DNA from 4 places in the Mesorhizobium sp. WSM3879 genome. Region 3 is predicted to be linked to each of the others. Evidence: predicted binding sites of a transcription regulator. Region 3 holds the regulator's gene; each other region holds the start of a gene.
What was found. Region 3 encodes PhoB, which activates phosphate uptake and scavenging genes when phosphate is short. Its sites were predicted from a motif close to TGTCATNNANCTGTCAT; they were not measured.

Region 1: CK218_RS24685 (ceramide glucosyltransferase) is a predicted target of PhoB. The motif match lies at 3,027-3,043, and genes of this name have one in related genera.
Region 2: CK218_RS25240 (LTA synthase family protein) is a predicted target of PhoB. The motif match lies at 1,464-1,480, and genes of this name have one in related genera.
Region 4: CK218_RS22905 (esterase-like activity of phytase family protein) is a predicted target of PhoB. The motif match lies at 3,024-3,040, and genes of this name have one in related genera.

What each region holds. Positions count from the first base shown of each region.
Region 1 is NZ_NSFZ01000013.1:114,667-120,085, forward strand. It holds gene CK218_RS24675 (2'-deoxycytidine 5'-triphosphate deaminase) at 1-281, opposite strand, end outside; SAM riboswitch at 417-494, shown strand; gene CK218_RS24680 (O-succinylhomoserine sulfhydrylase) at 551-1,741, shown strand; gene CK218_RS24685 (ceramide glucosyltransferase) at 1,783-2,928, opposite strand; gene apaG (Co2+/Mg2+ efflux protein ApaG) at 3,147-3,539, shown strand; gene CK218_RS24695 (Hsp33 family molecular chaperone) at 3,592-4,623, opposite strand; gene argF (ornithine carbamoyltransferase) at 4,732-5,419, opposite strand, start outside.
Region 2 is NZ_NSFZ01000014.1:69,566-74,984, forward strand. It holds gene fabG (3-oxoacyl-[acyl-carrier-protein] reductase) at 1-5, opposite strand, end outside; gene CK218_RS31495 (hypothetical protein) at 110-229, opposite strand; gene fabD (ACP S-malonyltransferase) at 312-1,253, opposite strand; gene CK218_RS25240 (LTA synthase family protein) at 1,511-3,457, shown strand; gene rpsF (30S ribosomal protein S6) at 3,818-4,312, shown strand; gene rpsR (30S ribosomal protein S18) at 4,312-4,560, shown strand; gene rplI (50S ribosomal protein L9) at 4,768-5,352, shown strand.
Region 3 is NZ_NSFZ01000007.1:149,863-155,281, forward strand. It holds gene pstC (phosphate ABC transporter permease subunit PstC) at 1-651, shown strand, start outside; gene pstA (phosphate ABC transporter permease PstA) at 655-1,506, shown strand; gene pstB (phosphate ABC transporter ATP-binding protein PstB) at 1,503-2,306, shown strand; gene phoU (phosphate signaling complex protein PhoU) at 2,327-3,031, shown strand; gene phoB (phosphate regulon transcriptional regulator PhoB) at 3,051-3,740, shown strand; gene CK218_RS17650 (ROK family transcriptional regulator) at 3,940-5,175, opposite strand.
Region 4 is NZ_NSFZ01000011.1:106,830-112,248, reverse strand. It holds gene CK218_RS22920 (sugar phosphate isomerase/epimerase) at 1-608, opposite strand, end outside; gene CK218_RS22915 (Gfo/Idh/MocA family oxidoreductase) at 608-1,639, opposite strand; gene CK218_RS22910 (LacI family DNA-binding transcriptional regulator) at 1,830-2,855, shown strand; gene CK218_RS22905 (esterase-like activity of phytase family protein) at 3,101-4,582, shown strand; gene CK218_RS22900 (MFS transporter) at 4,821-5,419, opposite strand, start outside.

The DNA of each region.
Region 1 (5,419 bases), on a different contig from region 3:
AGGCTTTCCTGCAGCGGCACGATGTAGACGCAGCCCGTCTCCAGCACCGCACCCTCGGCGAGGTTGATCTCATGCAGCTTCAGCCGGTCCAGCTTGTCGGCCACCAGATGATCGGGACCGGGCAGGAAGGAAGCCCGCACGCGAAAGGCCTTGTCGCTAAGTCTGAGATCGAGGCTGGCCGGCTGGATCTGGTTGGTGTCGAGCGCGCGCGGCGACTTCAGCGCGCCCGACTGGAAGAGCGCCGCGATGTCCTGATCTGGAAGAATGCCTGTCTGCCGCAATGTCTGGCTCCGGGCGATGTCATTATCGTCGCAGTTTCCTGTCGCAAAACCGCAGGATACTTTTGCGGAAGCTGCCTGGTACAAACCTCTTAATCAAGCCGGCAATTGACGCAAGCGCGGTGCGGGTCTAAAGGGTCGTTATCCCGTGGTGATTTGGCCGGTCGGCTTGCAGCCACGTTAAACAAGTCGCTAAAGGACCGTCGGGCCGCAAGGCCGTATGGACCGGTTGCGACGTCGCGGCCGGTTTTTTTGTGTTTGGAAGTAGGGCAATGACCAAGACGCGTAACTGGAAACCTCAGACGGCACTCGTGCATGGCGGGACGCTGCGTTCCGGCTTCGGCGAGACCGCCGAAGCGATGTATCTCACCCAGGGCTATGTCTACGAGACGGCCCAGGCAGCGGAAGCCCGCTTCAAGGGGGAGGAACCCGGCTTCATCTATTCGCGCTACGCCAACCCGACCGTCGATATGTTCGAGAAGCGCATGTGCGCGCTGGAAGGCGCCGAAGACGCACGCGCCACCGCTTCCGGCATGGCCGCCGTGTCCGCCGCCCTGCTCTGCAGCGTCAAGGCCGGCGATCACATCGTTGCGGCGCGGGCGCTGTTCGGCTCCTGCCGCTGGGTGGTCGAGACGCTGGCGCCGCGCTATGGCATCGAGGCGACGCTGATCGACGGCACCGACATTGCCAATTGGGAAAAAGCGGTCAGGCCGAACACCAAGCTGTTCTTCCTGGAAAGCCCGACCAACCCGACGCTGGAAGTGGTCGATATCGCCGCTGTCGCCGCTTTAGCCAATTCGATCGGCGCGCGCGTGATCGTCGACAACGTCTTTGCCACGCCGCTGCAGCAGAAGCCGCTGCAGCTCGGCGCCCATATCGTGGTCTACTCGGCGACCAAGCATATCGACGGACAAGGCCGCTGCCTCGGCGGCGTCATCCTGTCGGACAAGAAGTGGATCGACGAGAACCTGCACGACTATTTCCGGCACACCGGCCCGAGCCTGTCCCCATTCAACGCATGGACGCTGCTGAAAGGCCTCGAGACGCTCCCGCTGCGCGTGCGCCAGCAGACCGAAAGCGCCGGCAAGATCGCGGACTTCCTGGCTGGCCGGCCGGAGATCGCCCGCGTCATCTATCCGGGCCGGGCCGACCATCCCCAGGCGGATATCGTCAGGAAGCAGATGTCGGGCGGCTCGACGCTGATCTGCCTTGACGTCAAGGGCGGCAAGCAGGCGGCCTTCGCCTTGCAGAACGCGCTCGACATCGTGCTGATCTCGAACAACCTCGGCGACGCAAAGAGCCTGATCACGCATCCGGCGACGACGACGCACAAAAACCTCACTGACGAGGCCCGCGCCGAGCTTGGCATCGGACCAGGCACGCTCAGGCTCTCCGTCGGGCTGGAGGATACCGACGACCTGCTCGCCGACATCGAACAGGCGCTCAAGGCGGCGAAGGAATGAACCGCCACGGCTGCAAAGAGCGCGCTTGAGCCGCAGCCGGCTCAAGCAATCTCTTCGAGTTCAGTCATCCCGTTGTTGCGGATTGTCATTGCGTTGCCACGCCATTCGACGGCTCCGCCAAGCCAGCCGCGCGCCCAGATGGCGGGAAGCATCGCGTCGCGCACGATCATCGCGGTGACGCTGCGCGGCGACAGATACCAGCCCTTGGACCAGGCGAGCATGCATTCGGGCACATAGGCGATCGCCAGCACGCAGAGCGCGGTCGTGGGCAGGCTGACACCGGCGCTTGCCGCCGCAATCAGCGCCATAAGCAGCGGCGCGACCACACCGGTCAGGATTTCCGGCGCGAAGAACAATGGGAAGGTGACGCGGCGCAGCCGCGCCCAGCGCGCCTGGCGCGACCAGATTTCGGCGAGCGTGCGCTGGCCGAGCGGTTGCTCGAAGGGCGCGGCTACGAGATTGACCCGAAGGCCAAGGCTGTTGACCAGCTTGGTCGCCGCCGCGTCCTCGGCGATCTCGGCGGCCAAAGCCTGGATGCCGCCATTTGCATCCAGCATCGGCTTGTTCCACAGCATGCTCTTGCCCTGGGCGAAGCCAAGGCCGAGCGCTTCGCCGGCATATTGCCAGCGCGCCTGCAGCGTGTTGAGGAAGGCGCATTCGACCTCGGCCCAGAAACCGTCCGGCCGCGAGCCGATCGGCGTCGAGCAGACGAGGCCGGTGTCCGGCCGCCAGGCCGCCATCAGATGCTGGACATAGTCCTTGGGCATCAGGACGTTGGAGTCGGCCAGGATCACCCAGTCGTGCCGCGCCGCCCGCCAGCCCTTGATGCAGTTGTTTAGCTTGGGATTGGCGCTGATCCTGTCATCGCCGACGAGGAGCCGCGCCGGAACATTCGGAAATCTCGCGATGGCGGCGTTGATCAGCTTGACCACGGGATCTTCGCCGTGCGCGACGCAGAAGATCAGTTCGTAGCGCGGCCAATCGAGCGAGAAGGCGCGGTCGAGCGTCTCCTGCGTGAACGGCTCCACACCGCGCGACGGCACGACGATCGAGACAGGCGGCTGTTTGCTGGAAGGCGGAGGAATGATCCGCCTGGGCTTCAGCCGCGACGATGCGAGCAGGATGCTGGCAAGGTTGCAAAAAAGAAGGGCCGAGGAGGCAAAGACGGCTGCGAGGGTCAGTTCCATCGAGATCTGGTCACTCCGGAAAGGCCGCCCGCGGCCGTTTCATCACTCGACAGAGCGCCCGAGTCGCCCGCACGGTTTGTGCACACCAACATTGTCATGTGTCACTTAAATGACATTGTTTGTCGGCAGGTGCGGTGGAAAAGCCGGCAGGCTGGCGACGCCGCGGAGGTAGAACCGCGAAGCGCGACAAAATGTTTCCTGCGGCACCGGAGTGGCTCATGTATCGCGCCGTGACGCGCAACATCGAAGTGCAGGTCAGGCCGTTCTATCTGGAGGACCGTTCCGATCCGTCCGAAAACCGCTATGTATGGGGCTACCAGGTGACGATCGACAACCGGTCGGACGAGTTCGTGCAGCTTCTGTCGCGCTACTGGCACATCACCGACGGGCGTGGCCGAGTCGAAGAGGTGCGCGGCGAGGGCGTGGTCGGCGACCAGCCGGAGCTCAACCCCGGCGACAGCTATCAGTACACGTCGGGATGCCCGCTCTCGACGCCATCCGGCATCATGGTCGGCCACTACACGATGCGCAACGGCCGCGGCGAAACGTTCGACGTCGCCATTCCGGCTTTCTCGCTCGATATGCCGGGGACGAAAAGGACGGTGAATTAAAGAACTCGAGTTCCCCGCCTCCGCAAAGCGGGGGCGAGGAACCGGAGCTTTCTCACTCCGCCGCAAACTCCGCCGGATCGAAGTCGTACTGCGTCGAGCAGAACTCGCAAGCGACATGGATGCCGCCGTCCTCGGTCGAGTCCTTGATCTCCTCGGCCGAGAAGCCTTCGAGAATGCCTCGGATTTTGTCGCGCGAGCAGGAGCACTGGTCGGCAACCGGCACACCGCGGAAGACGCGCACGCCGTGCTCGTGGAACAGGCGATAGAGCAGCCGCTCGGCGCCCACCGTCGGATCGATGAGCTCGGTCGGCTCGATGGTGCCGAGCAGCGCCAAGAGTTCCCGCCAGGAATTGTCGGCCGGTTCGTGCGTCACGTCTCGTGGATCGCCATCCCCGCCCGAAATGTCGGGCACGCGCATGCGTTCGGGCGCCTGCGGCAGGAACTGCGCCAGGATGCCGCCGGCGCGCCATTGCTCGCGAGCCCCGCCCGGGCCCGGGGTCACGAGCTTTGCAACCGACATCCTCAGATCGGTCGGGATCTGCTCCGACTGGCGGAAATAGATGCGCGCGGCTTCTTCCAGCGATGTGCCGTCGAGCTGGACGATGCCCTGATAGCGCTGCGTGTGCGCGCCCTGATCGATGGTCAGGGCCAGGACCCCGGTGCCGAGCAGCTTCTCCTGCGAGATCCCGCCCGAGGCAATCAGCGCCTGCAGCCGGTCGGCGTCGAAGCGCGCATAGGCGCGCAACGAATGCGGCGTGGTGAAGTCCGCCACCAGCATGTCGACCGGTCCGTCGGTGCGGGTCTGCAGGATGAACTTGCCCTCGAATTTCAGCGACGTGCCGAGCAGCACGGTGAGCACGCAGGCCTCCGCCAGCAGGCGCGCGACCGGCTCGGGATAATCGTGGCGGCTAAGAATGGCGTCGAGCATCGGCCCGAGCTGCACCGTGCGGCCGCGCACATCCAAGGGCGCTACTTCGTAAGGCACGACATGGTCGTCGCCGGCGAAGCCGAATTCGCCGAGTTTGGGTTGATGCTCAGCCAAGGAAAGCGTTTCCAGCATGACAAAACTCCGGGGCGCGTCCATCCCGCTTTCCAGGCGGCATGGGTCGAAGCGCGTTCGATTTCAGTGATGGCCCGCAAATAGGCATCACATATCCCCGGATCAAGTTGGCGCGGATCAAGTCGACCCCGGTCAAGCGCCCAGGCACCAGGCCAGCACCGCCTTCTGGGCGTGCAGCCGGTTCTCGGCCTCGTCGAAGACCACCGAATGCGGTCCGTCGATCACCTCGTCGGTGACCTCCTCGCCGCGATGCGCAGGCAGGCAGTGCATGAAAAGCGCGTCGGACTTCGCCCTGGCCATCAGCGCGGCGTTGACCTGGTAGGGCAGGAAGACGTTATGGCCGCGGGCGCGATGCTCCTGGCCCATCGACACCCAGCTGTCGGTGACGACGCAATCGGCCTGGTCGACGGCCTCTTCGGCCGAGCCGGCAAACCTCACCTTGCCGCCATTGGCCTTCGCCCAGTCGACATATTTCTCGAACGGCTCGCTGCCCTCCGGCACGGCGACATTGAGATTGAAGCGGAACCGCGCCGAGGCTTCCAGAAGCGAGTGCAACACATTGTTGCCGTCACCTGTCCAGGCAAAAGTCTTGCCTGCCACCGGACCGCGATGCTCCTCATAGGTCATGATGTCGGCCATCAGCTGGCAGGGATGGGTATCGTCGGTCAGCCCATTGATCACGGGCACGGTCGCGTTTTCGGTGAGTTCCAGCAACCGGTCATGCGAGGTGGTGCGGATCATAATGGCATCGACATAGCGCGACAGCACCTTGGCGGTGTCGGCGATGGTTTCTGAACGGCCGAGCTGCATCTCGGTGCCG
Region 2 (5,419 bases), on a different contig from region 3:
AACATTGCTTCAACCTCATTCTTCCGGACGCCCCGCGAGCGACCCTCGTTCCGCATTTGTCATGTTGTCCAGGCCATATCAGAAGTTCTCGGCGCTCACGACCGATTCTTCACCAAGCCTGGATCCGCTCCAGCACTTCCGCAGCCCAGTAATAGTCCTCGAGATCTTCGAGTCCACGTTCAACGAAGTCACGCAGGTATTCGGCTTTGCTTCGATCAGTCATCGCCACGAGATCGTCGAGGCGATGCTCGACTTCGGGAGAAAGACGGATGGAAGTAGGAATGCCGCACCTGCCAGCAAGAGTTTCCCGTTTATCCTAAAGTTGCCAGCGCCGCCTCGACGTCCGCGGCCGTGCCGATGGCGCCGGTCGCGATATCGCGGTTGATGCGTCGCGCCAAGCCCGACAGCACCTTGCCGGCGCCAACCTCGTAGAGCGTCGCGACACCTTTGGCGCCGAACCATTCCACCGTCTCGCGCCAGCGCACGCGGGCGACGACCTGCTCGACCAAGCGGCGGGCAATCTCATCCGGGTCGCTGGTCGGCGTGACCGAAACATTTGAGACGATGGGAACCACCGGCGCGCTTTTCGCGACTCCGCCCAGCGCCTCGCGCATGATATCGGCGGCTGGCGTCATCAATGCCGAGTGAAAAGGTGCCGAGACCTGCAGCATCAGCGCCCGCTTGGCACCCCGTTCGGTGCACAGCTTCGCCGCCAGTTCGACGGCCGCCTTGGCGCCGGAAATCACCAGTTGGCCACCGCCATTGTCGTTGGCGATCTGACAGACCGAGCCTTGTGCCGCTTCGGCGCAGGCGGCTTCGACATCGGCCTGCTCCAGCCCGATGATGGCGGCCATGGCGCCCTCGCCCGCCGGCACCGCCGCCTGCATGGCGTTGCCGCGGGTGCGCAACAGCCGCGCGGCATCGGCCACCGAAACGAAGCCGGCTGCGGCAAGCGCCGAATATTCGCCAAGCGAATGGCCGGCGACATAAGCCACCTTGTCCTTCAACGAAAAACCGCGGGATTCCAGCGCCCTTACGGCCGCCAGCGACACCGCCATGAGCGCCGGCTGGGCATTGGCCGTCAGCGTCAGAGTTTCTTCCGGCCCCTCCCAGATCAGCTTCGACAGTTTCTCGCCGAGCGCCTCATCGACTTCCTCGAAGACATGGCGCGCTTCGGGAAAGGCATCGGCGAGGTCCTTGCCCATGTCGACGGCCTGGCTGCCCTGTCCCGGAAAGGTGAATGCGACGGCCATGTTAGCGTCTCCAGCAGCTGGTTTTTCCCTGCCTCTGGCGCAAGGCGGACGGCCAAGTCAAGCCCGCAAGCGCCAGTTCAGCGACTGTTCCAGCCGGGACAACGGCCGAGTTCCCTGTTCTGAAAGGCTTTTTGGCGATCACACCTGATGAAAACCGCTCACGAATCGTTTGCTGGCTCTTCTTATTTCCGCCACAGGCGCTAGCTTTGTGTGACATTTCGATGACAGTGGCGTGACGCGAGTGGAAGACGCGTGACATGGGCCGGGGAAGCAAAGTGGCTAGGATCAGGAAAGGCGCGGCCAAACCCGCGCCGCAATTTTTGGAAGACGATCCGTCCACCGGCTATCTGCCGGGGCGCAGATGGCCGATTGTCCGCTACGGCCTGGCGACGCTGCTTGCCTCCGCCCTTCTGGTCTTCGCCATCGAATGGATCGTGCGCGGCGACTTCTTCGGCACCGTCGACTTCTTCCTGCAGCCCTTCAAGCCCGGCTGGACCACCATCATCGTTTTTTCGCTGGTGCTGATCGGGCTCGACGCCATACTCGGCCGCAGCCATCAAAGCCTGATGATCGTCGCGCCGGTGACATTGGCATTGGCCTTTGTCGGTCACCAGAAATCGCACTATCTTGGCGATCCGCTCTACCCGACCGATTTCCTCTATGCCCGCCAGATCATGGCGCTGATGCCGCTTCTGGTGCGCGAGCGCCCCTGGACGGCAGTGCTGCTTGCGGCGGCGATCGTCGCCAGCCTCGCGCTGCTCGTCTATGGCTGGCGGCTCTGGCGCCGGCGTGTGCCGATCCTCAGCCGCAAGGGACGGCTGGCGCGCTTGACGCTTGCCGTGCCGCTGCTCGCCTTCTTCGTCTCGATCATGGACTACGCCACCTTCTCGTGGACGCGCGACAGGCTGCAGATCATCCCGATCATGTGGGACCAGAAGGAGAACTATGCCTCCAACGGCTTCGCGCTCGCCTTCGCGCTCAACGTGCCGATGGCGCATGTCTCGGCCCCGCCCGGCTATTCCGAGAAGACGATGGATGCGATCGCGCGTCCCGGGGTTGCCGCCTCGGTGCCCGACCAGAAGCCCGATATCATCGTGGTGATGAGCGAATCCTTCTGGGATCCGACGGAGCTTCCCGGCGTCAGCATCAAGCCCGATCCGATCCCGACGGTGCGCGCGCTGCGCTCGGGCTCGATGTTCTCGCCGGAATTCGGCGGCATGACCGCCAATATCGAGTTCGAGGCGCTGACCGGCTTCTCCAACGCCTTCCTGCCGGCGGGCTCGATTCCCTATCAGCAATATGTGCGCACGCCGACGCCGTCGCTGGCGACTTTCCTGAAGAGCGAAGGCTATAGGGCGCGCGCCATCCACCCGGGCACCAACTGGTTCTGGAACCGGGGCGCCGTCTACGCCGATTTCGGCTTCAGCGACTTCCGCTCGGAAGAGACGCTGCCGCCGATGGAAAAGCGCGGGCCGCTGGCCTCCGACGCGGCGATGACCGACGAGATCATGCGCGAGGCCGATGCCAGCGAAGAGCCGGTATTCCTGTTCGCGGTCAGCCTGCAGAACCACGGGCCCTACGAGCCCTACCGCTATTACAATCCGACCCATAGCGTCGACGCGCCGATCAGCACCTGGGCGCGGGAATCGCTGCTCTCCTATGCCGAAGGCTCGGCCGACGCCGATCGCGGCCTGCAGCGCCTGATCGACTGGGCGAAGAAGCGCGAGCGGCCGACCATCATCGCCTTCTTCGGCGACCACCTGCCGCCGCTCGGCCCGGTCTATGTCGAGACCGGCTTCCTCAAGGACAATGTCGCGCCGCGCAAGGAGCCGACGCCCGAGGCAGCGCTCGAGCATCACGACACGCCGCTGATCATCTGGTCGAACCGCTCCGGTCCGGTCGAGAATCTGGGCTCGGTGAGCCCCGCCTTCCTGCCCTATCATATCCTTACCACGGCCGGGATCACCCACCCTTATTACACCGGCTTCCTCGGCGCGCTGCGCGAGCACTACCGGGTGGTTGACCGCAACCTTTTGCTGTCGCCCTCCGGCGAGGCGACGCCCGACTGGGCGCGGCAGAAGAAGATCGATCCGAAGATCAACGATTTCCGGCTGATCCAGTACGACATGATGTTCGGCAAGCGCCGGGTCGCGCCCGACTTCTTCCCCGAGACGGTAGTCCCGCTCGTCGCGCATATGAGCTGAGTGGATCGCCTTCCGACGAAATGGCCGACCTGCGGCCGGCGGGTCAGCCAATTCCCACAAGCGCCGCCAGGCCTGCGACACTGCGGAGCCGCCGGCCCTCTCTCCCGCCCTTGCCTTCCTCACGAATTGCTGTATAGACGCCGGCAATCTGCCGGTCCTTGCTGGGGGCTGAACGGAGGGCCGTGGCCTTGGAGGGCCACGTCATGAAGCCAGAAGCGCTTTGGGCCTCCCGTGTCTCCGCTCTCGACCGTCTCGTGATGCTCCTTTCTTCCCCGCGCGCCTTTGCGACCGGGTCAGACAAGTTGCAGAGGCTTAGCCGCGAGGGCCGGTGAGAGAAACGAAGAAAGGCAGAAAAACATAATGGCTCTTTACGAACATGTGTTTCTTGCCCGGCAGGACCTGTCGCAGCAGCAGGTTGATGCGCTTGTCGAACAGTACAAGGGCGTCATCGCCGCCAATGGCGGATCGGTCGGCCGGATCGAGAACTGGGGACTGAAGTCCCTCACCTACCGGGTCAAGAAGAACCGGAAGGCTTACTACACGCTGATGGACATCAACTGCCCGCCGGCCGCGCTCAACGAAATGGAGCGCCAGATGGGCCTGTCGGAAGACGTGCTGCGCTTCCTCACCATCAAGGTCGAGGCGCATGAGGAAGGCCCCTCGGCGATGATGCAGAAGCGCGAAGAGCGCTCCGAGCGCGGCGGCTTCGGCGACCGCGACCGTGGCGACCGTGGCCCGCGTTCGTTCGGCGATCGCGACCGCGGCGACCGTGGCCCGCGTTCGTTCGGCGACCGTGATGGCGGCGACCGTGGTCCGCGCCGTCCGCGCGAAAACGTTGAAGGGGGTGCAGAATAATGGTCGACATCAACCAGATCCCGACCCGGCGCCCGTTCCATCGCCGCCGCAAGACCTGCCCGTTCTCCGGCGCCAACGCTCCGAAGATCGACTACAAGGACGTGCGTCTGCTGCAGCGCTACATTTCCGAGCGCGGCAAGATCGTGCCATCGCGCATCACCGCCGTCAGCCAGAAGAAGCAGCGTGAGCTCGCCAAGGCGATCAAGCGCGCCCGCTTCCTCGGCCTGCTGCCCTACGTGGTTCGCTAAGCTATTGATGCGGGCGGCTTGCCGCCCGCTTCGGCCCACGGCGACGGGCGCCGCGATGGGCAGGCTCAAATCCCGAGTTGAGGCCATAAACCTCTAACTGCCAAAACAGGCAGGACAGCGACACCGGCGAAGACGCCATTTGCTTCCTGACCTGTTCCCAAAGAATCCGCCGTCATCCGCGATGGCGCCAACCAAAGGAACGAAACCATGGAAGTCATTCTCCTCGAGCGCATTTCCCGCCTCGGCCAGATGGGCGAAACCGTCAAGGTCAAGGATGGGTTCGCCCGCAACTTCCTGCTGCCGCAGGGCAAGGCGCTGCGCGCCAACGAAGCCAACAAGAAGAAGTTCGAGGGCCAGCGCGCCCAGCTCGAAGCCCGCAACCTCGAGCGCAAGTCGGAGGCTGCGCAGATCGCCGAGAAGCTCGACGGCAAGAGCTTCATCGTCGTGCGCTCGGCCGGCGAGACCGGCCAGCTCTACGGCTCGGTGTCGACCCGCGACATCGCCGAACTGCTGACCGCCGAGGGCTTCTCCGTCAGCCGCAACCAGATCGAGCTCAACCAGCCGATCAAGACCATCGGCCTCTCCAACGTGGCGATCGCGCTGCATCCTGAAGTCGAGGTCACGGTGACGCTCAACGTCGCCCGTTCGGCCGATGAGGCGGAGCGCCAGGCCAAGGGCGAGACGCTGACGACGGCCGAAGCCATCTATGGCGAAGACATCAACGACAACGCCCGGCCGGAAAACTTCTTCGATCCGAACGCCGAATTCGAAGGCGGCGAGGACAACGCCTGATCGACAAGGCAGGAGCCGCGCTGCGGCTCCTCGTCCAGCGCCGGCTGGACCAACGCCCGGGTCTTCG
Region 3 (5,419 bases):
GAGCTCTGCCCGCGCCCGCTCAGGCGCCCGATCGGTATCGCGGTCGAGCTGCTCGCCGGCATTCCCTCGATCATCTACGGCATCTGGGGCCTGTTCGTCTTCGCGCCATTCCTGCAGACGACGGTACAGCCGTTCATCATCAATCTTTTCCACGGCATACCGGGTCTCGCCAGCCTGTTTGCCGGTCCGCCCTACGGCATCGGCCTGCTGACGTCGTCGCTGATCCTGGCCATCATGGTGCTGCCCTTCATCACCTCGATCACCAAGGACGTGTTCGACACGGTGCCAGCGGTGCTGAAGGAATCGGCTTACGGCATCGGCTGCACAACCTGGGAAGTGACCCGGCGTGTGGTCATCCCCTATACGCGGGTCGGCATCATGGGCGGCGTCATGCTCGGTCTTGGCCGCGCGCTCGGCGAGACGATGGCCGTCACCTTCGTCATCGGCAATGCGCACCGCATCAGCGCCTCGCTGTTTGCGCCCGGCACGACGATCTCGGCGACCATCGCCAACGAATTCACCGAAGCCGACGGCGAGCTTTACACGTCCTCACTGGTGGCACTCGGACTGATCCTGTTCATCATCACCTTCATCATCCTCGCGCTCGCACGCTACATGCTGTTGCGCATCGATAGCCGCACGGGAGCCTGACCGATGTCGACAGCCGCATCGCTCCACCGAAGCCGCAAGCGCAAGAACGCCGTGATGATGGCGCTGTGCACCATAGCGGCGGGCATCGGCCTCGTCTGGCTGGCGCTGATCCTCGGCGCCCTTCTCTATAAGGGACTCTCGGGGCTCTCGCTTTCGGTGTTCACGCAAATGACACCGCCGCCCGGCGACGCCGGCGGCCTGCTCAACGCCATCTACGGCAGCATCGTGATGACCGTCATCGGCATCGTCGTCGGCACGCCGATCGGCGTGCTCGCCGGAACCTATATGGCCGAGTACGGGCGCTTCTCGCGCCTCACGACAGTGGTGCGCTTCATCAACGACATCCTGTTGTCGGCGCCGTCGATCATCGTCGGCCTGTTCGTCTACGAGCTGATGGTGCGGCCGATGGGTCATTTCTCGGCGATCGCCGGCGCGGTGGCGCTGTCGATCCTGGTGATCCCCGTTGTCGTGCGCACCACCGAGGACATGCTGAACCTTGTGCCCAACGCGCTGCGCGAGGCTGGCACCGCCATCGGCGCGCCGCGCTGGGTGGTGATCCGCTCGGTCGCCTATCGCGCCGCACTGTCCGGCATCGTCACGGGCATATTGCTGGCAATCGCCCGCATTTCGGGCGAGACGGCGCCGCTGCTCTTCACAGCGCTCAACAACCAGTTCTGGTCGAGCAATCTCAACGCGCCGATGGCCAGCCTGCCGGTGACCATCTTCCAGTTTGCGCTGAGCCCTTATGAGGAATGGCAGCAACTGGCCTGGACGGGCGCACTGATAATCACCCTGACGGTTCTCGGGCTGAGCATCTTCGCCCGCAGCCTTACCGGACGCAGAGAGGACAGATGAAACCGATGTTGTCCACCGACCTGAACGTAGCCGAGACGACCGCCGAGAAGGCCAAGATCGAAGTCAAGAACCTCAACTTCTACTATGGCCAGTCGAAGGCGCTGAAGGACATCAACCTGTCGCTGCCCGAGCGCAGCGTCACCGCCTTCATCGGACCTTCGGGCTGCGGAAAGTCGACGCTGCTGCGCGTGCTCAACCGCATCTACGAGCTCTACCCGAAGCAGAGCGCCGAAGGCCAGGTGCTGCTCGACGGCAAGAACATCCTCGACCCCTCGCAGGACCTCAACCTGCTCAGGACCAAGATCGGCATGGTGTTCCAGAAGCCGACGCCGTTCCCGATGTCGATCTACGAGAACATCGCCTTCGGCGTCAGGCTGTATGAGAAGATCAGCAAGGCCGAGATGGACAATCGCGTCGAACAGGCGCTGAAGCGCGCCGCGCTGTGGAACGAGGTCAAGGACAAGCTCAACGCCAGTGGCCAGAGCCTTTCGGGCGGCCAGCAGCAGCGGCTCTGCATCGCCCGCACCGTGGCGGTGAAGCCGGAGGTCATCCTGCTCGACGAGCCGGCATCGGCGCTCGATCCGCTCTCGACCGCCAAGATCGAGGAGCTGATCGACGAGCTGCAGGCCGACTACACGATCGTGATCGTCACCCACAACATGCAGCAGGCGGCGCGCGTGTCGCGGCAGACGGCGTTCATGTATCTCGGCGAGCTGATCGAATTCGACCGGACCGAGAAGATCTTCACCTCGCCCCGCGAGAAGCGCACGCAGGACTACATCACCGGCCGCTTCGGCTGAGTTCATACGAGGACATAACCATGGCCCATACGGTCGCTTCCTTCGACGAGGATCTGAGGCAGATCAGCCAGCTCATCCGCGACATGGGCGATCTTGCCGGCTCGATGGTCGGCGCGTCGACCAAGGCTCTGCTGAATTCCGACAACGCGCTGGCGCAGCGCGTGGTCTCCGACGATGCCATCATGGACGCGCGCCAGCGCGAGCTCGACGATCGCGCCATCACGCTGATTGCCAAACGCCAGCCGATGGCCGACGACCTGCGCAGCGTCGTTGGCGCCATCCGCATGGCCGGCGATCTCGAGCGCATCGGCGACCTTGCCAAGAACATCGCCAAGCGCGTCGGCTCGGTCGGCATCAGCGCCGCGCCGCGCGACCTTTCGCACTCCATCGACTCGATGGCGCAGCTGGTGCTGATCCAGGTCCAGGGCGTGATCGAGGAATACGCGACCGGCGACGCCACGGCGCTCGCCAAGCTCCGCAACGACGACGAGCGCATCGACGTCAAATACACCTCCGTCTTCCGCGAGCTCCTGACCTACATGATGGAGGATCCGCGCAACATCACGGCTTGCACGCATCTGTTGTTCTGCGCCAAGAATCTGGAGCGCATCGGCGATCACGTCACCAACATCGCCGAGAACGCCTACTATGTGCTGACCGGCACGCAATTGCCCGCGAATCGTCCTAAGCAGGACGAGACGGCGATGTCGGCGCCGGCGGCCTGACAGCGAAGGTGCCTGCTAAATGATCGCGCCACGCATCATGGTGGTGGAGGACGAGGAGCCGCTGGGGGTGCTGCTCCGCTACAACCTCGAATCCGAGGGCTATCAGGTCGAGGTGGTGACGCGCGGCGACGAGGCCGAGATCCGCCTGCAGGAGAATGTGCCCGACCTGCTGGTGCTCGACTGGATGGTGCCGGCGGTGTCCGGCATCGAGCTTTGCCGGCGCCTCAGGATGCGGCCCGAGACCGAACGCCTGCCGATCATCATGCTGACGGCGCGCGGCGAGGAAAGCGACAGGGTGCGCGGCCTCTCGACGGGCGCCGACGACTATCTGGTCAAGCCGTTCTCGACACCGGAGTTCATGGCCAGGGTCAAGGCGCTGCTGCGCCGCGCCAAGCCGGAGGTGCTGTCCAGCGTGCTCAAGGTCGGTGACATCGTCCTCGACCGCGAATCGCACCGCGTCTACCGCAAGAAGAGCGAGATCAGGCTCGGTCCGACCGAGTTCCGGCTGCTGGAATTCATGATGCGGCATCCCGGCCGGGTGTTCTCGCGCAGCCAGCTGCTCGACAATGTCTGGGGCGAGACGATCTATATCGACGAGCGCACCGTGGACGTGCATGTCGGACGCCTGCGCAAGGCGGTCAACAACGGCCGGATGCCCGATGTGATCCGCACCATTCGCGGGGCGGGCTATGCGATCAAGGAAGACTAGATCCTCGGCTCGATGTTCTGACGGGTTCGGCAATTCCGGGATCTGCGTTGGTGGGTAGCCGAGACGCCTGTGCTTCGTCATCCACGGGCGGAGGGAGCTCCGCTCCTGCTCCGCCCTGGAATGACGAAGCTGCGGGGGGCTTCACTAATCTCCGGCGTCTGCAGGATGCTCGGAAGCTAACGATCGCTCTCGAAGCTGCTCAGGCTACGTTCTTGCCCGCTCTTGCCTGCACGCCCGAGGCGAAAATCTCCTGGTCGACGAAGGTCAGCGCGCGCACGGCGCAGCCTTCGCGGATCAGCGGCAATTCGTTCGGCTCGGTATCGAAGGAGATCGAATTTGAATGCTGGCCGCCGGCGGTCTGGGCGATCGCCTCGCGCAGCGCCGGCTCGATCAGGTCGAAGGCGGCGGCGCTGACGCCGACCATGGCGACCGGCGCCGGGTCGATCAGCGCGAACAGGCTGCCAAGGCCGAAGCCCAGCGCCTCCCCGGCCCGGCGATAGGCCTCGCGCTCCGGGCCATCTGTCTCGCGCGCCTTGGCGGCGAGCGCCCGCATGTCGGCGTCGCCGACATCGATCGGCTCGGCGTCCTCGCTCATCTTCATGGCGCTGCGCCAGATGGCGTAGTTGCCGGCATAGGCCTCGACGCAGCCGCGGCGTCCGCAACGGCAGAGCGCGCCGCTCGGACGATGGATCATGTGGCCGAACTCGCCGCCGGACGAATGTGTGCCGGTGAACAGCTCGCCCTTCAGCACCAGGCCCATGCCGATGCCGTGCGAGAGCAGAATGGCGATGAAATTGTCGCGATAGCGGTGGGGATCGCGCCACTGCAGCGCCACAGCCATCATGTTGCAGTCGTTTTCCATGGTGGCCGGAATGCCGAATTCCTTTTCCAGGATGTCGGCGAAGGGAATGTCGGTCAGCGGCGTGATCGGCGACCACAGCATGGCGCGGGCATGGGAATCGGTGATGCCCTGGATGCCCATGGCGATGCGGGCGACGCTGCCGACGTCGAGGTCCGGATCGTCCAGCCGGCGCCGCACGATCGCCAAGCATTCGCCGATCAGCTCGTCGCGCGGCATGGTGAGCGTATCGAGGCGGCGCTGCTCCTCGGCGATGACCTGGCCCGCATAATCGATAACGGCGACCGAGAGGAAATTGAGCGACAGCACCACTGTCACCACCGCCGCCGCCTCCGGCTTGAGCGCGAGGCCCACCTGTGGCCGGCCGCGCTTCAGAGACGCGGTCTCGCTCGGCTTGCTCTCGGCCAGGATGCCTTCCTGGATCAGGTCGGAAGAGATCGCCGAAATGGTCGAATGGCTGAGCCCGGTGGTCGCGGCGATTTCCGTGCGCGACGGCTGGCCGGCCCGGCGCACGGCCGAGAGCACCATGGCGCGGTTGCGCCGGCGCAGGTCGTCGTGGCGGATTCCGACCGACATTTTGTCTCCTCCCAGTCAGCGCGGCCTCTCGATCATGCACAGGACTCGGCGACGCACCAGATTGGTTCAGTCCCGGACGCCGGCACCCGAACCGTCCTGGTTTTTTAAAATATTCGGTGGACGCGGTCTGCGCTTCCTCCGAACTGTTCCGCGATAGTGGCAGAAGCGGTCGGCACTGTCATTATTTATTGCGGGTCTCGAAAAAAAGTACGCGACACCTCAAAAACCGTCAGAATTGCAGTTG
Region 4 (5,419 bases), on a different contig from region 3:
GCCCATTTGCGGATCTGCGGAATCGGGTCGATCAGATAGACGAGCTGGTGGCAGGGTTCCCATTCGAGCCCGAGATTGTCGTCGGGCAATTCGTTGAACATCAGCTCCCAGGCGTCCGGGTTGTGGGCGATGTTCCAGTCGCCGCTCGCCCAGTTGCCGTCCATCGCACAGTTCTCGAAGGCGATGCGCACGCCCTTGTCGGCGGCGCGCCTGGCCAGCGGCCCCCAGACCTCGCGGAAACGGGGCAGGCTGTCGGTCAGCGGTTTGCCGCGCAGCCGGCCGGTGAAGCCGCAGACCATCGTGGTGCCGAACAGATGTGCGTTGTCGATGACGGTCTCCCACGCCGCGAGCACGCCGCGGTCGACCTCGCCGTTCTCCAGCGGATTGCCGAACACGCCGATCGATGAGACGGCGACGTCCGCATCGCCGATCGCTTCGCGGATTTCGCCCGCCAGGCGCTTTAGGTCCTTGCCGCCCAGCGTCTGCCAGAAAAAGGGCTGGATGCTCTCGAAGCCGAGCGGCAGGATCTGTTTCACATAGGCGGCCGGGTCGTCTAGATTGGCTCGCACCATGGTGCCGATCCTGATGTCGAGAAGCGGGTTCGGCATCACGGCGTTTCCTTTGCGATTGCGACGCGGCGTCCGGTCTCTGCGCTTTCGATGGCGCCAAAGACCATGGCTAGGCTTTTGATGTTGTCGGTGCCGCGCGTCTCCGGTTCGGTGCCGGTCTCGATCGCGCGCATGAAATCCTGGATGATGCCGAGATGGCCGTCGACTCTGTCGGCCGCGTCGAGCGCCGGCACCTCGATCGACTGGGTCTTGTCGATGATACCGTCGCGGCCGGACGCAACCACCTCGGCCTTCAACCCGTCATGCCCGTCCCACAACAGGCTGCCGCGCTCGGCGACGATGCGCCAGCTGCCTTCCCAACTCGTGCGGAAACCGTCCGCGCACCAGGAGCCGGCATAGGTGAAGACCTTGCCGCCGCCGAAATCGAACACCGCGCTGGCCGACGAGCCCTGACGGTACCAGGAATTGGCAGGCTCCCACTCCTGGCAATAGACGCCGGCCGGTTCGCCGGCGACCATGTAGCGGGCGGCGTCGAACGTGTGGATCGCCATGTCGAGCAAAAGCACGTGGCGCATCTCCTCGCGAAAGCCGCCGAAGTGCGGCGCGACGAAGAAGTCGGCATGGATGCTGGTCGGCTTGCCGATGGCGCCGGAGGCCAGGAACCGCCGGATCCGCCTGACATTGGCGACATAGCGCCGGTTCTGAACCACGGCATGGACCCGCCCCGCGCGGCGCGCCGCTTCGATGATGGCGCGCGCATTTTCTGGGCTGTCGGCAAGCGGCTTTTCGGTGAGCAGATGGCAGTTATGGGCAAAGGCCGAAAGCGCGACCTCGCGCCGCGCAGCAGGAACCACGACATCGAACACGGCATCGGGCCGGGTCTGATCGAGAACGGCATCGAGGCTGGTGCCGATGACGGCACTGGGGAGCTCGTACTCGCGCGCCCTCGCCTGCGCCCGCTCGGCATCGAGATCGACAAGGCCGGCAATGGCAAGCCCGTCGATCTGCCTCGCGGCATCGAGCCAGTGCCTGCTCATGGCTCCGCACCCGACCAGGACGACCTTCATCATCCAGCGCTCCTCCTCCGCTCGGCCCCTCCAGGCCGAGTATCACGGCATTTGCGGCTTCACCGATTTCCGTAAACGTTTACGAGAACACACCCGATGGCGTAGAATGTCAATCACCTGCTCGCGAAAATCGACATGCACTGCTTGGCCTGAAGGACGGCCGGTGCTAGCGAAGTCAGGGGGAGAACCTGCCTTGGCGTCCAGCATCCACGATCTCGCGCGTCACCTGAACATTTCGATCGGCACCGTGTCGCGCGCGCTGAACGGCCGCGCCGACGTCAATGCGGAGACGCGCCAGCGCGTGCTGGAGGCTGCCAGGAAGCTGAACTATTCGCCCAACCAGTCGGGCCGCAGCCTGCGCCAGGGCGCCACCCGCTCGATCGCCTTCATGCTGCAACCGCATCCCGGCGACCAGCAATATGGCGAGCCGTTCTTCATTCCATTCCTGACCGGCCTGCAGGCGCGGCTCGCCGAGCATGACCTGGATCTGATGGTCGTCATGGGCGAGCCCGGCCAATATCAGCAGGAGAGGCTGCGCCGCGTGGTTGAGACGCGCCGGGCCGACGCGGTCGTGTTGGCCAATACACGGCGGGAAGACGATCGGATCGACTATCTGAGCAAGGCCGGCTTTCCCTTCGCCACGCTTGGCCGAAGTCAATCCGGCGGCGACACCTATCCTTCGCTCGATATCGATTTCGAGAGGGCGGGTGATGAAGCCGTCGACCGGCTGGTCGCGCGCGGCCACCGCCGCATAGCTGCCATCCGCCCTTCGCTTGATCTCAACTTCGGCTACCTGTTCCTCGACGGCTACCGCAAGGCTCTGAAGCGGCACGGCATCGAAGTCGACCCCGGCCTGATCGCCGACGGCTTCATCAACGAGACCGGCGGCTACCAGGTGACGCCGCGTATCATGCTCTCCAAGGACCGGCCGACAGCCATCATCTTCAACAATGACGCGATGGCGCTCGGCGGCTGCAAGGCACTGGCCGAGATGGGCATCAGGCCCGGCCACGATATCGCGGTGATCGTCATCGTCGACACGCCGCTCTGCCGCTATTTCTCGCCGACGCTGACCGCCTTCCGTCCGGCGCTGGAGCCGATGGGCCGGCGGCTGGCCGAGATGCTGCTGGCGTCACTCCCGGCCCATGCCGGTCCGGAGGGGCCACGCACAATCCGCGAAGTCTGGCCGCTGGAGCTCGTCGCGCGCGAGAGCGATTGAGCACCCTCTCCTTCTCCCCTTGCGGGAGAAGGTGTCGCCGAAGGCGACGGATGAGGGGTGCTCCAGGGAAAGCCAACGTCTCGCTCCGCTGGAACACCCCTCATCCGTCTCGGCGCTGCGCGCCGATCCACCTTCTCCCACATGGGGAGAAGGAAGGAGCCCCACTCCTGTCACGCAAGTATCATGTTCGCGTCCTAGACCCGATGTCTTGCCATTCCGGCTCTGCTCGTCACATGGGGGACATCATGAAGCACCTCAACCGAACCGTCGCGCTTGGCGCGGCACTCGCCCTGTTCACCGTCCTCAGCCCTGCGCTCGCCGAGGGTGTTGGCTATGTCAACAAAGGGCTAGTCGGCGTTGGCCGCATCCCCGCCAGCCAGAAGGACAAGCTCGGCGAGACCTTTGGTTCGGGCTCCGGCATGGCGATCGACGCCGAGAGCTGGGCGCGTGACGGCGCCGGCTACAAAGGCTCGCTCTGGCTGCTGCCGGACCGCGGCTACAACGTCGCCGGCACCACCGACTACCGGCCCCGCTTGAACACCATTGCAATCGAGCTGACCCCGACCGCTCCGGGCGCGGCGCCCGCCGCCGGCCAGGAACAGTCGGGCGTCAAGACAACGCTCGCCGACACCATGCTTCTGACCGACGACAAGGGCGCCGACGCCACCGGCCTCGACCCGCTCAACGGCGTGCGCCCCGCTGCCGGCGACATGCCGATCCTGCCGCAGGCCGACAACGGCAAGCTTTCGCTCGACGACGAGGCGATCGTGCGCCTGCCCGACGGCACCATGTTCATTTCCGACGAATATGGCCCCAACATCTATCGCTTTTCGGCCGACGGCCGCCTGATCTCGGCGACGCAGCCGCCGGCGGCCCTGGTGCCGATGCGCCATGGCAAGCCGAACTTCGCTTCCGACAATCCTGGCCCGGGTGCCGCCGAGCCGGATCCCAAGGATCCCGAGACCGGCCGCCAGAACAATCAGGGCCTCGAAGGCATGTCGATGACGCCGGACGGCAAGTTCCTGATCGTCGTGCTGCAGTCGGCGCCGCGCCAGGATGGCGGCGATTCCGGCTCGACCCGCCGGCATGCCCGCGCGCTGGTCTATGACGGCTCCGACCTTGCCCACCTCAAGCTGGCGCACGAATATGTCGTGCCGCTGCCGGTGTTCAAGGACGCCAAGGGCAAGACCAAGGTGGCCGCGCAGAGCGAGATCGTGGCGCTGTCCGACAAGAGCTTTTTGATGCTGGCACGCGACAGCGGCAACGGCCAGGGGCTGAAGGACGCCGAGTCGGTCTACCGCAAGATCGAGATCGTCGACCTGTCCGCGGCCACCGATATCGCCAACGGCCCATTCGACGCCGCCGACAAGCCGGTTGCGCCGAAAGGCGTGCTCGATCCGTCGGTGACGCCGGCCAAGCTCACCTCGTTCATCGACATCAACGACAAGGGCGAACTCGGCCGTTTCGGCCTGCACAACGGCGCGCCGAACGACAGGAACAACCTCTCGGAGAAGTGGGAGGCGATGTCGCTGGTGAGCGTGCTGGACCCGAAGCTGCCCGACGACTATTTCCTGTTCGTCGCGAACGACAACGACTTTCTGACCCAGGACGGCTTCCAGGTCGGCGCCCCGTACAAGGCCGAGGATGGCGCCGATGTCGACACCACCTTCCTGGTCTATCAGGTTACCCTGCCCGGCCTGTCGGGGAACAGTCTCGCCGCAAACTAGTTGCGAAGGCATCTGGCCCAGCCCCAACGGATGCAGAAGCATCAGGCTGCGATACCATCGCGGGCCTGATGCATCTTCGGTGCCCGCCATGGACGACAACAAGCCCGCTCGCCGGGGACCGGCGACCTGACAAGCGGCCCCATCTCCGAAGACCCTCCGGCCGCAGGCGAGCCGCTGGACACCGGGTTCGGCGTGCCGCGCCGGCGCGCCAATCTCGTCGAGACACCGAAAGGGTGAACTATCGCGCGTATCTGGCGCCGAACCCGAGCGCCACCAGCGAGAAGATGGTGATCATGCCGGCGAAGGCCAGGCTTGCCACCGTCGCGCTCGTCCAACCCGACAGCACGCCGATGCCGATGACCGGCAGCGCATTGCCGCAGAAGCAGCAGATGAAGAAGGCCGAGACCACTTCGGCGCGTCGGTCGCCCGGCGCGATCTGGTTCACCACCTGCAGGCCACCGCGATAGCCGAGTGCCGCCGCCACGCCGCAAAAGCCTGTGGCAACGATCATCATCGTCATGGAGGCGAAGGCCTGCGCCGCGACGATCAGCGCCACGGTCGGGACCATCAGAACTAGCGCGGCGAGCATCGTGAAGCGACTGGACAGGCGCGCTGTCGCCAGGATCGCCGCCGCTGCCACGATCGACAGTTCGAAGAACAGCCCGCCGGCCTCGGCGTGGTTGGTCGCATGGAGCTGCTGTGCCAGAATGCTTGGCGCGAGCGCGGCGTAGAAACCGACCAGCGCCATGGCGCCGAAGCCGGTCACCGCCGGCGCCACGAATTGCGCGCGGATTTTGTCGGGGACCGAAAGCCGCGGCTGCATTGAGACGTCGGAGA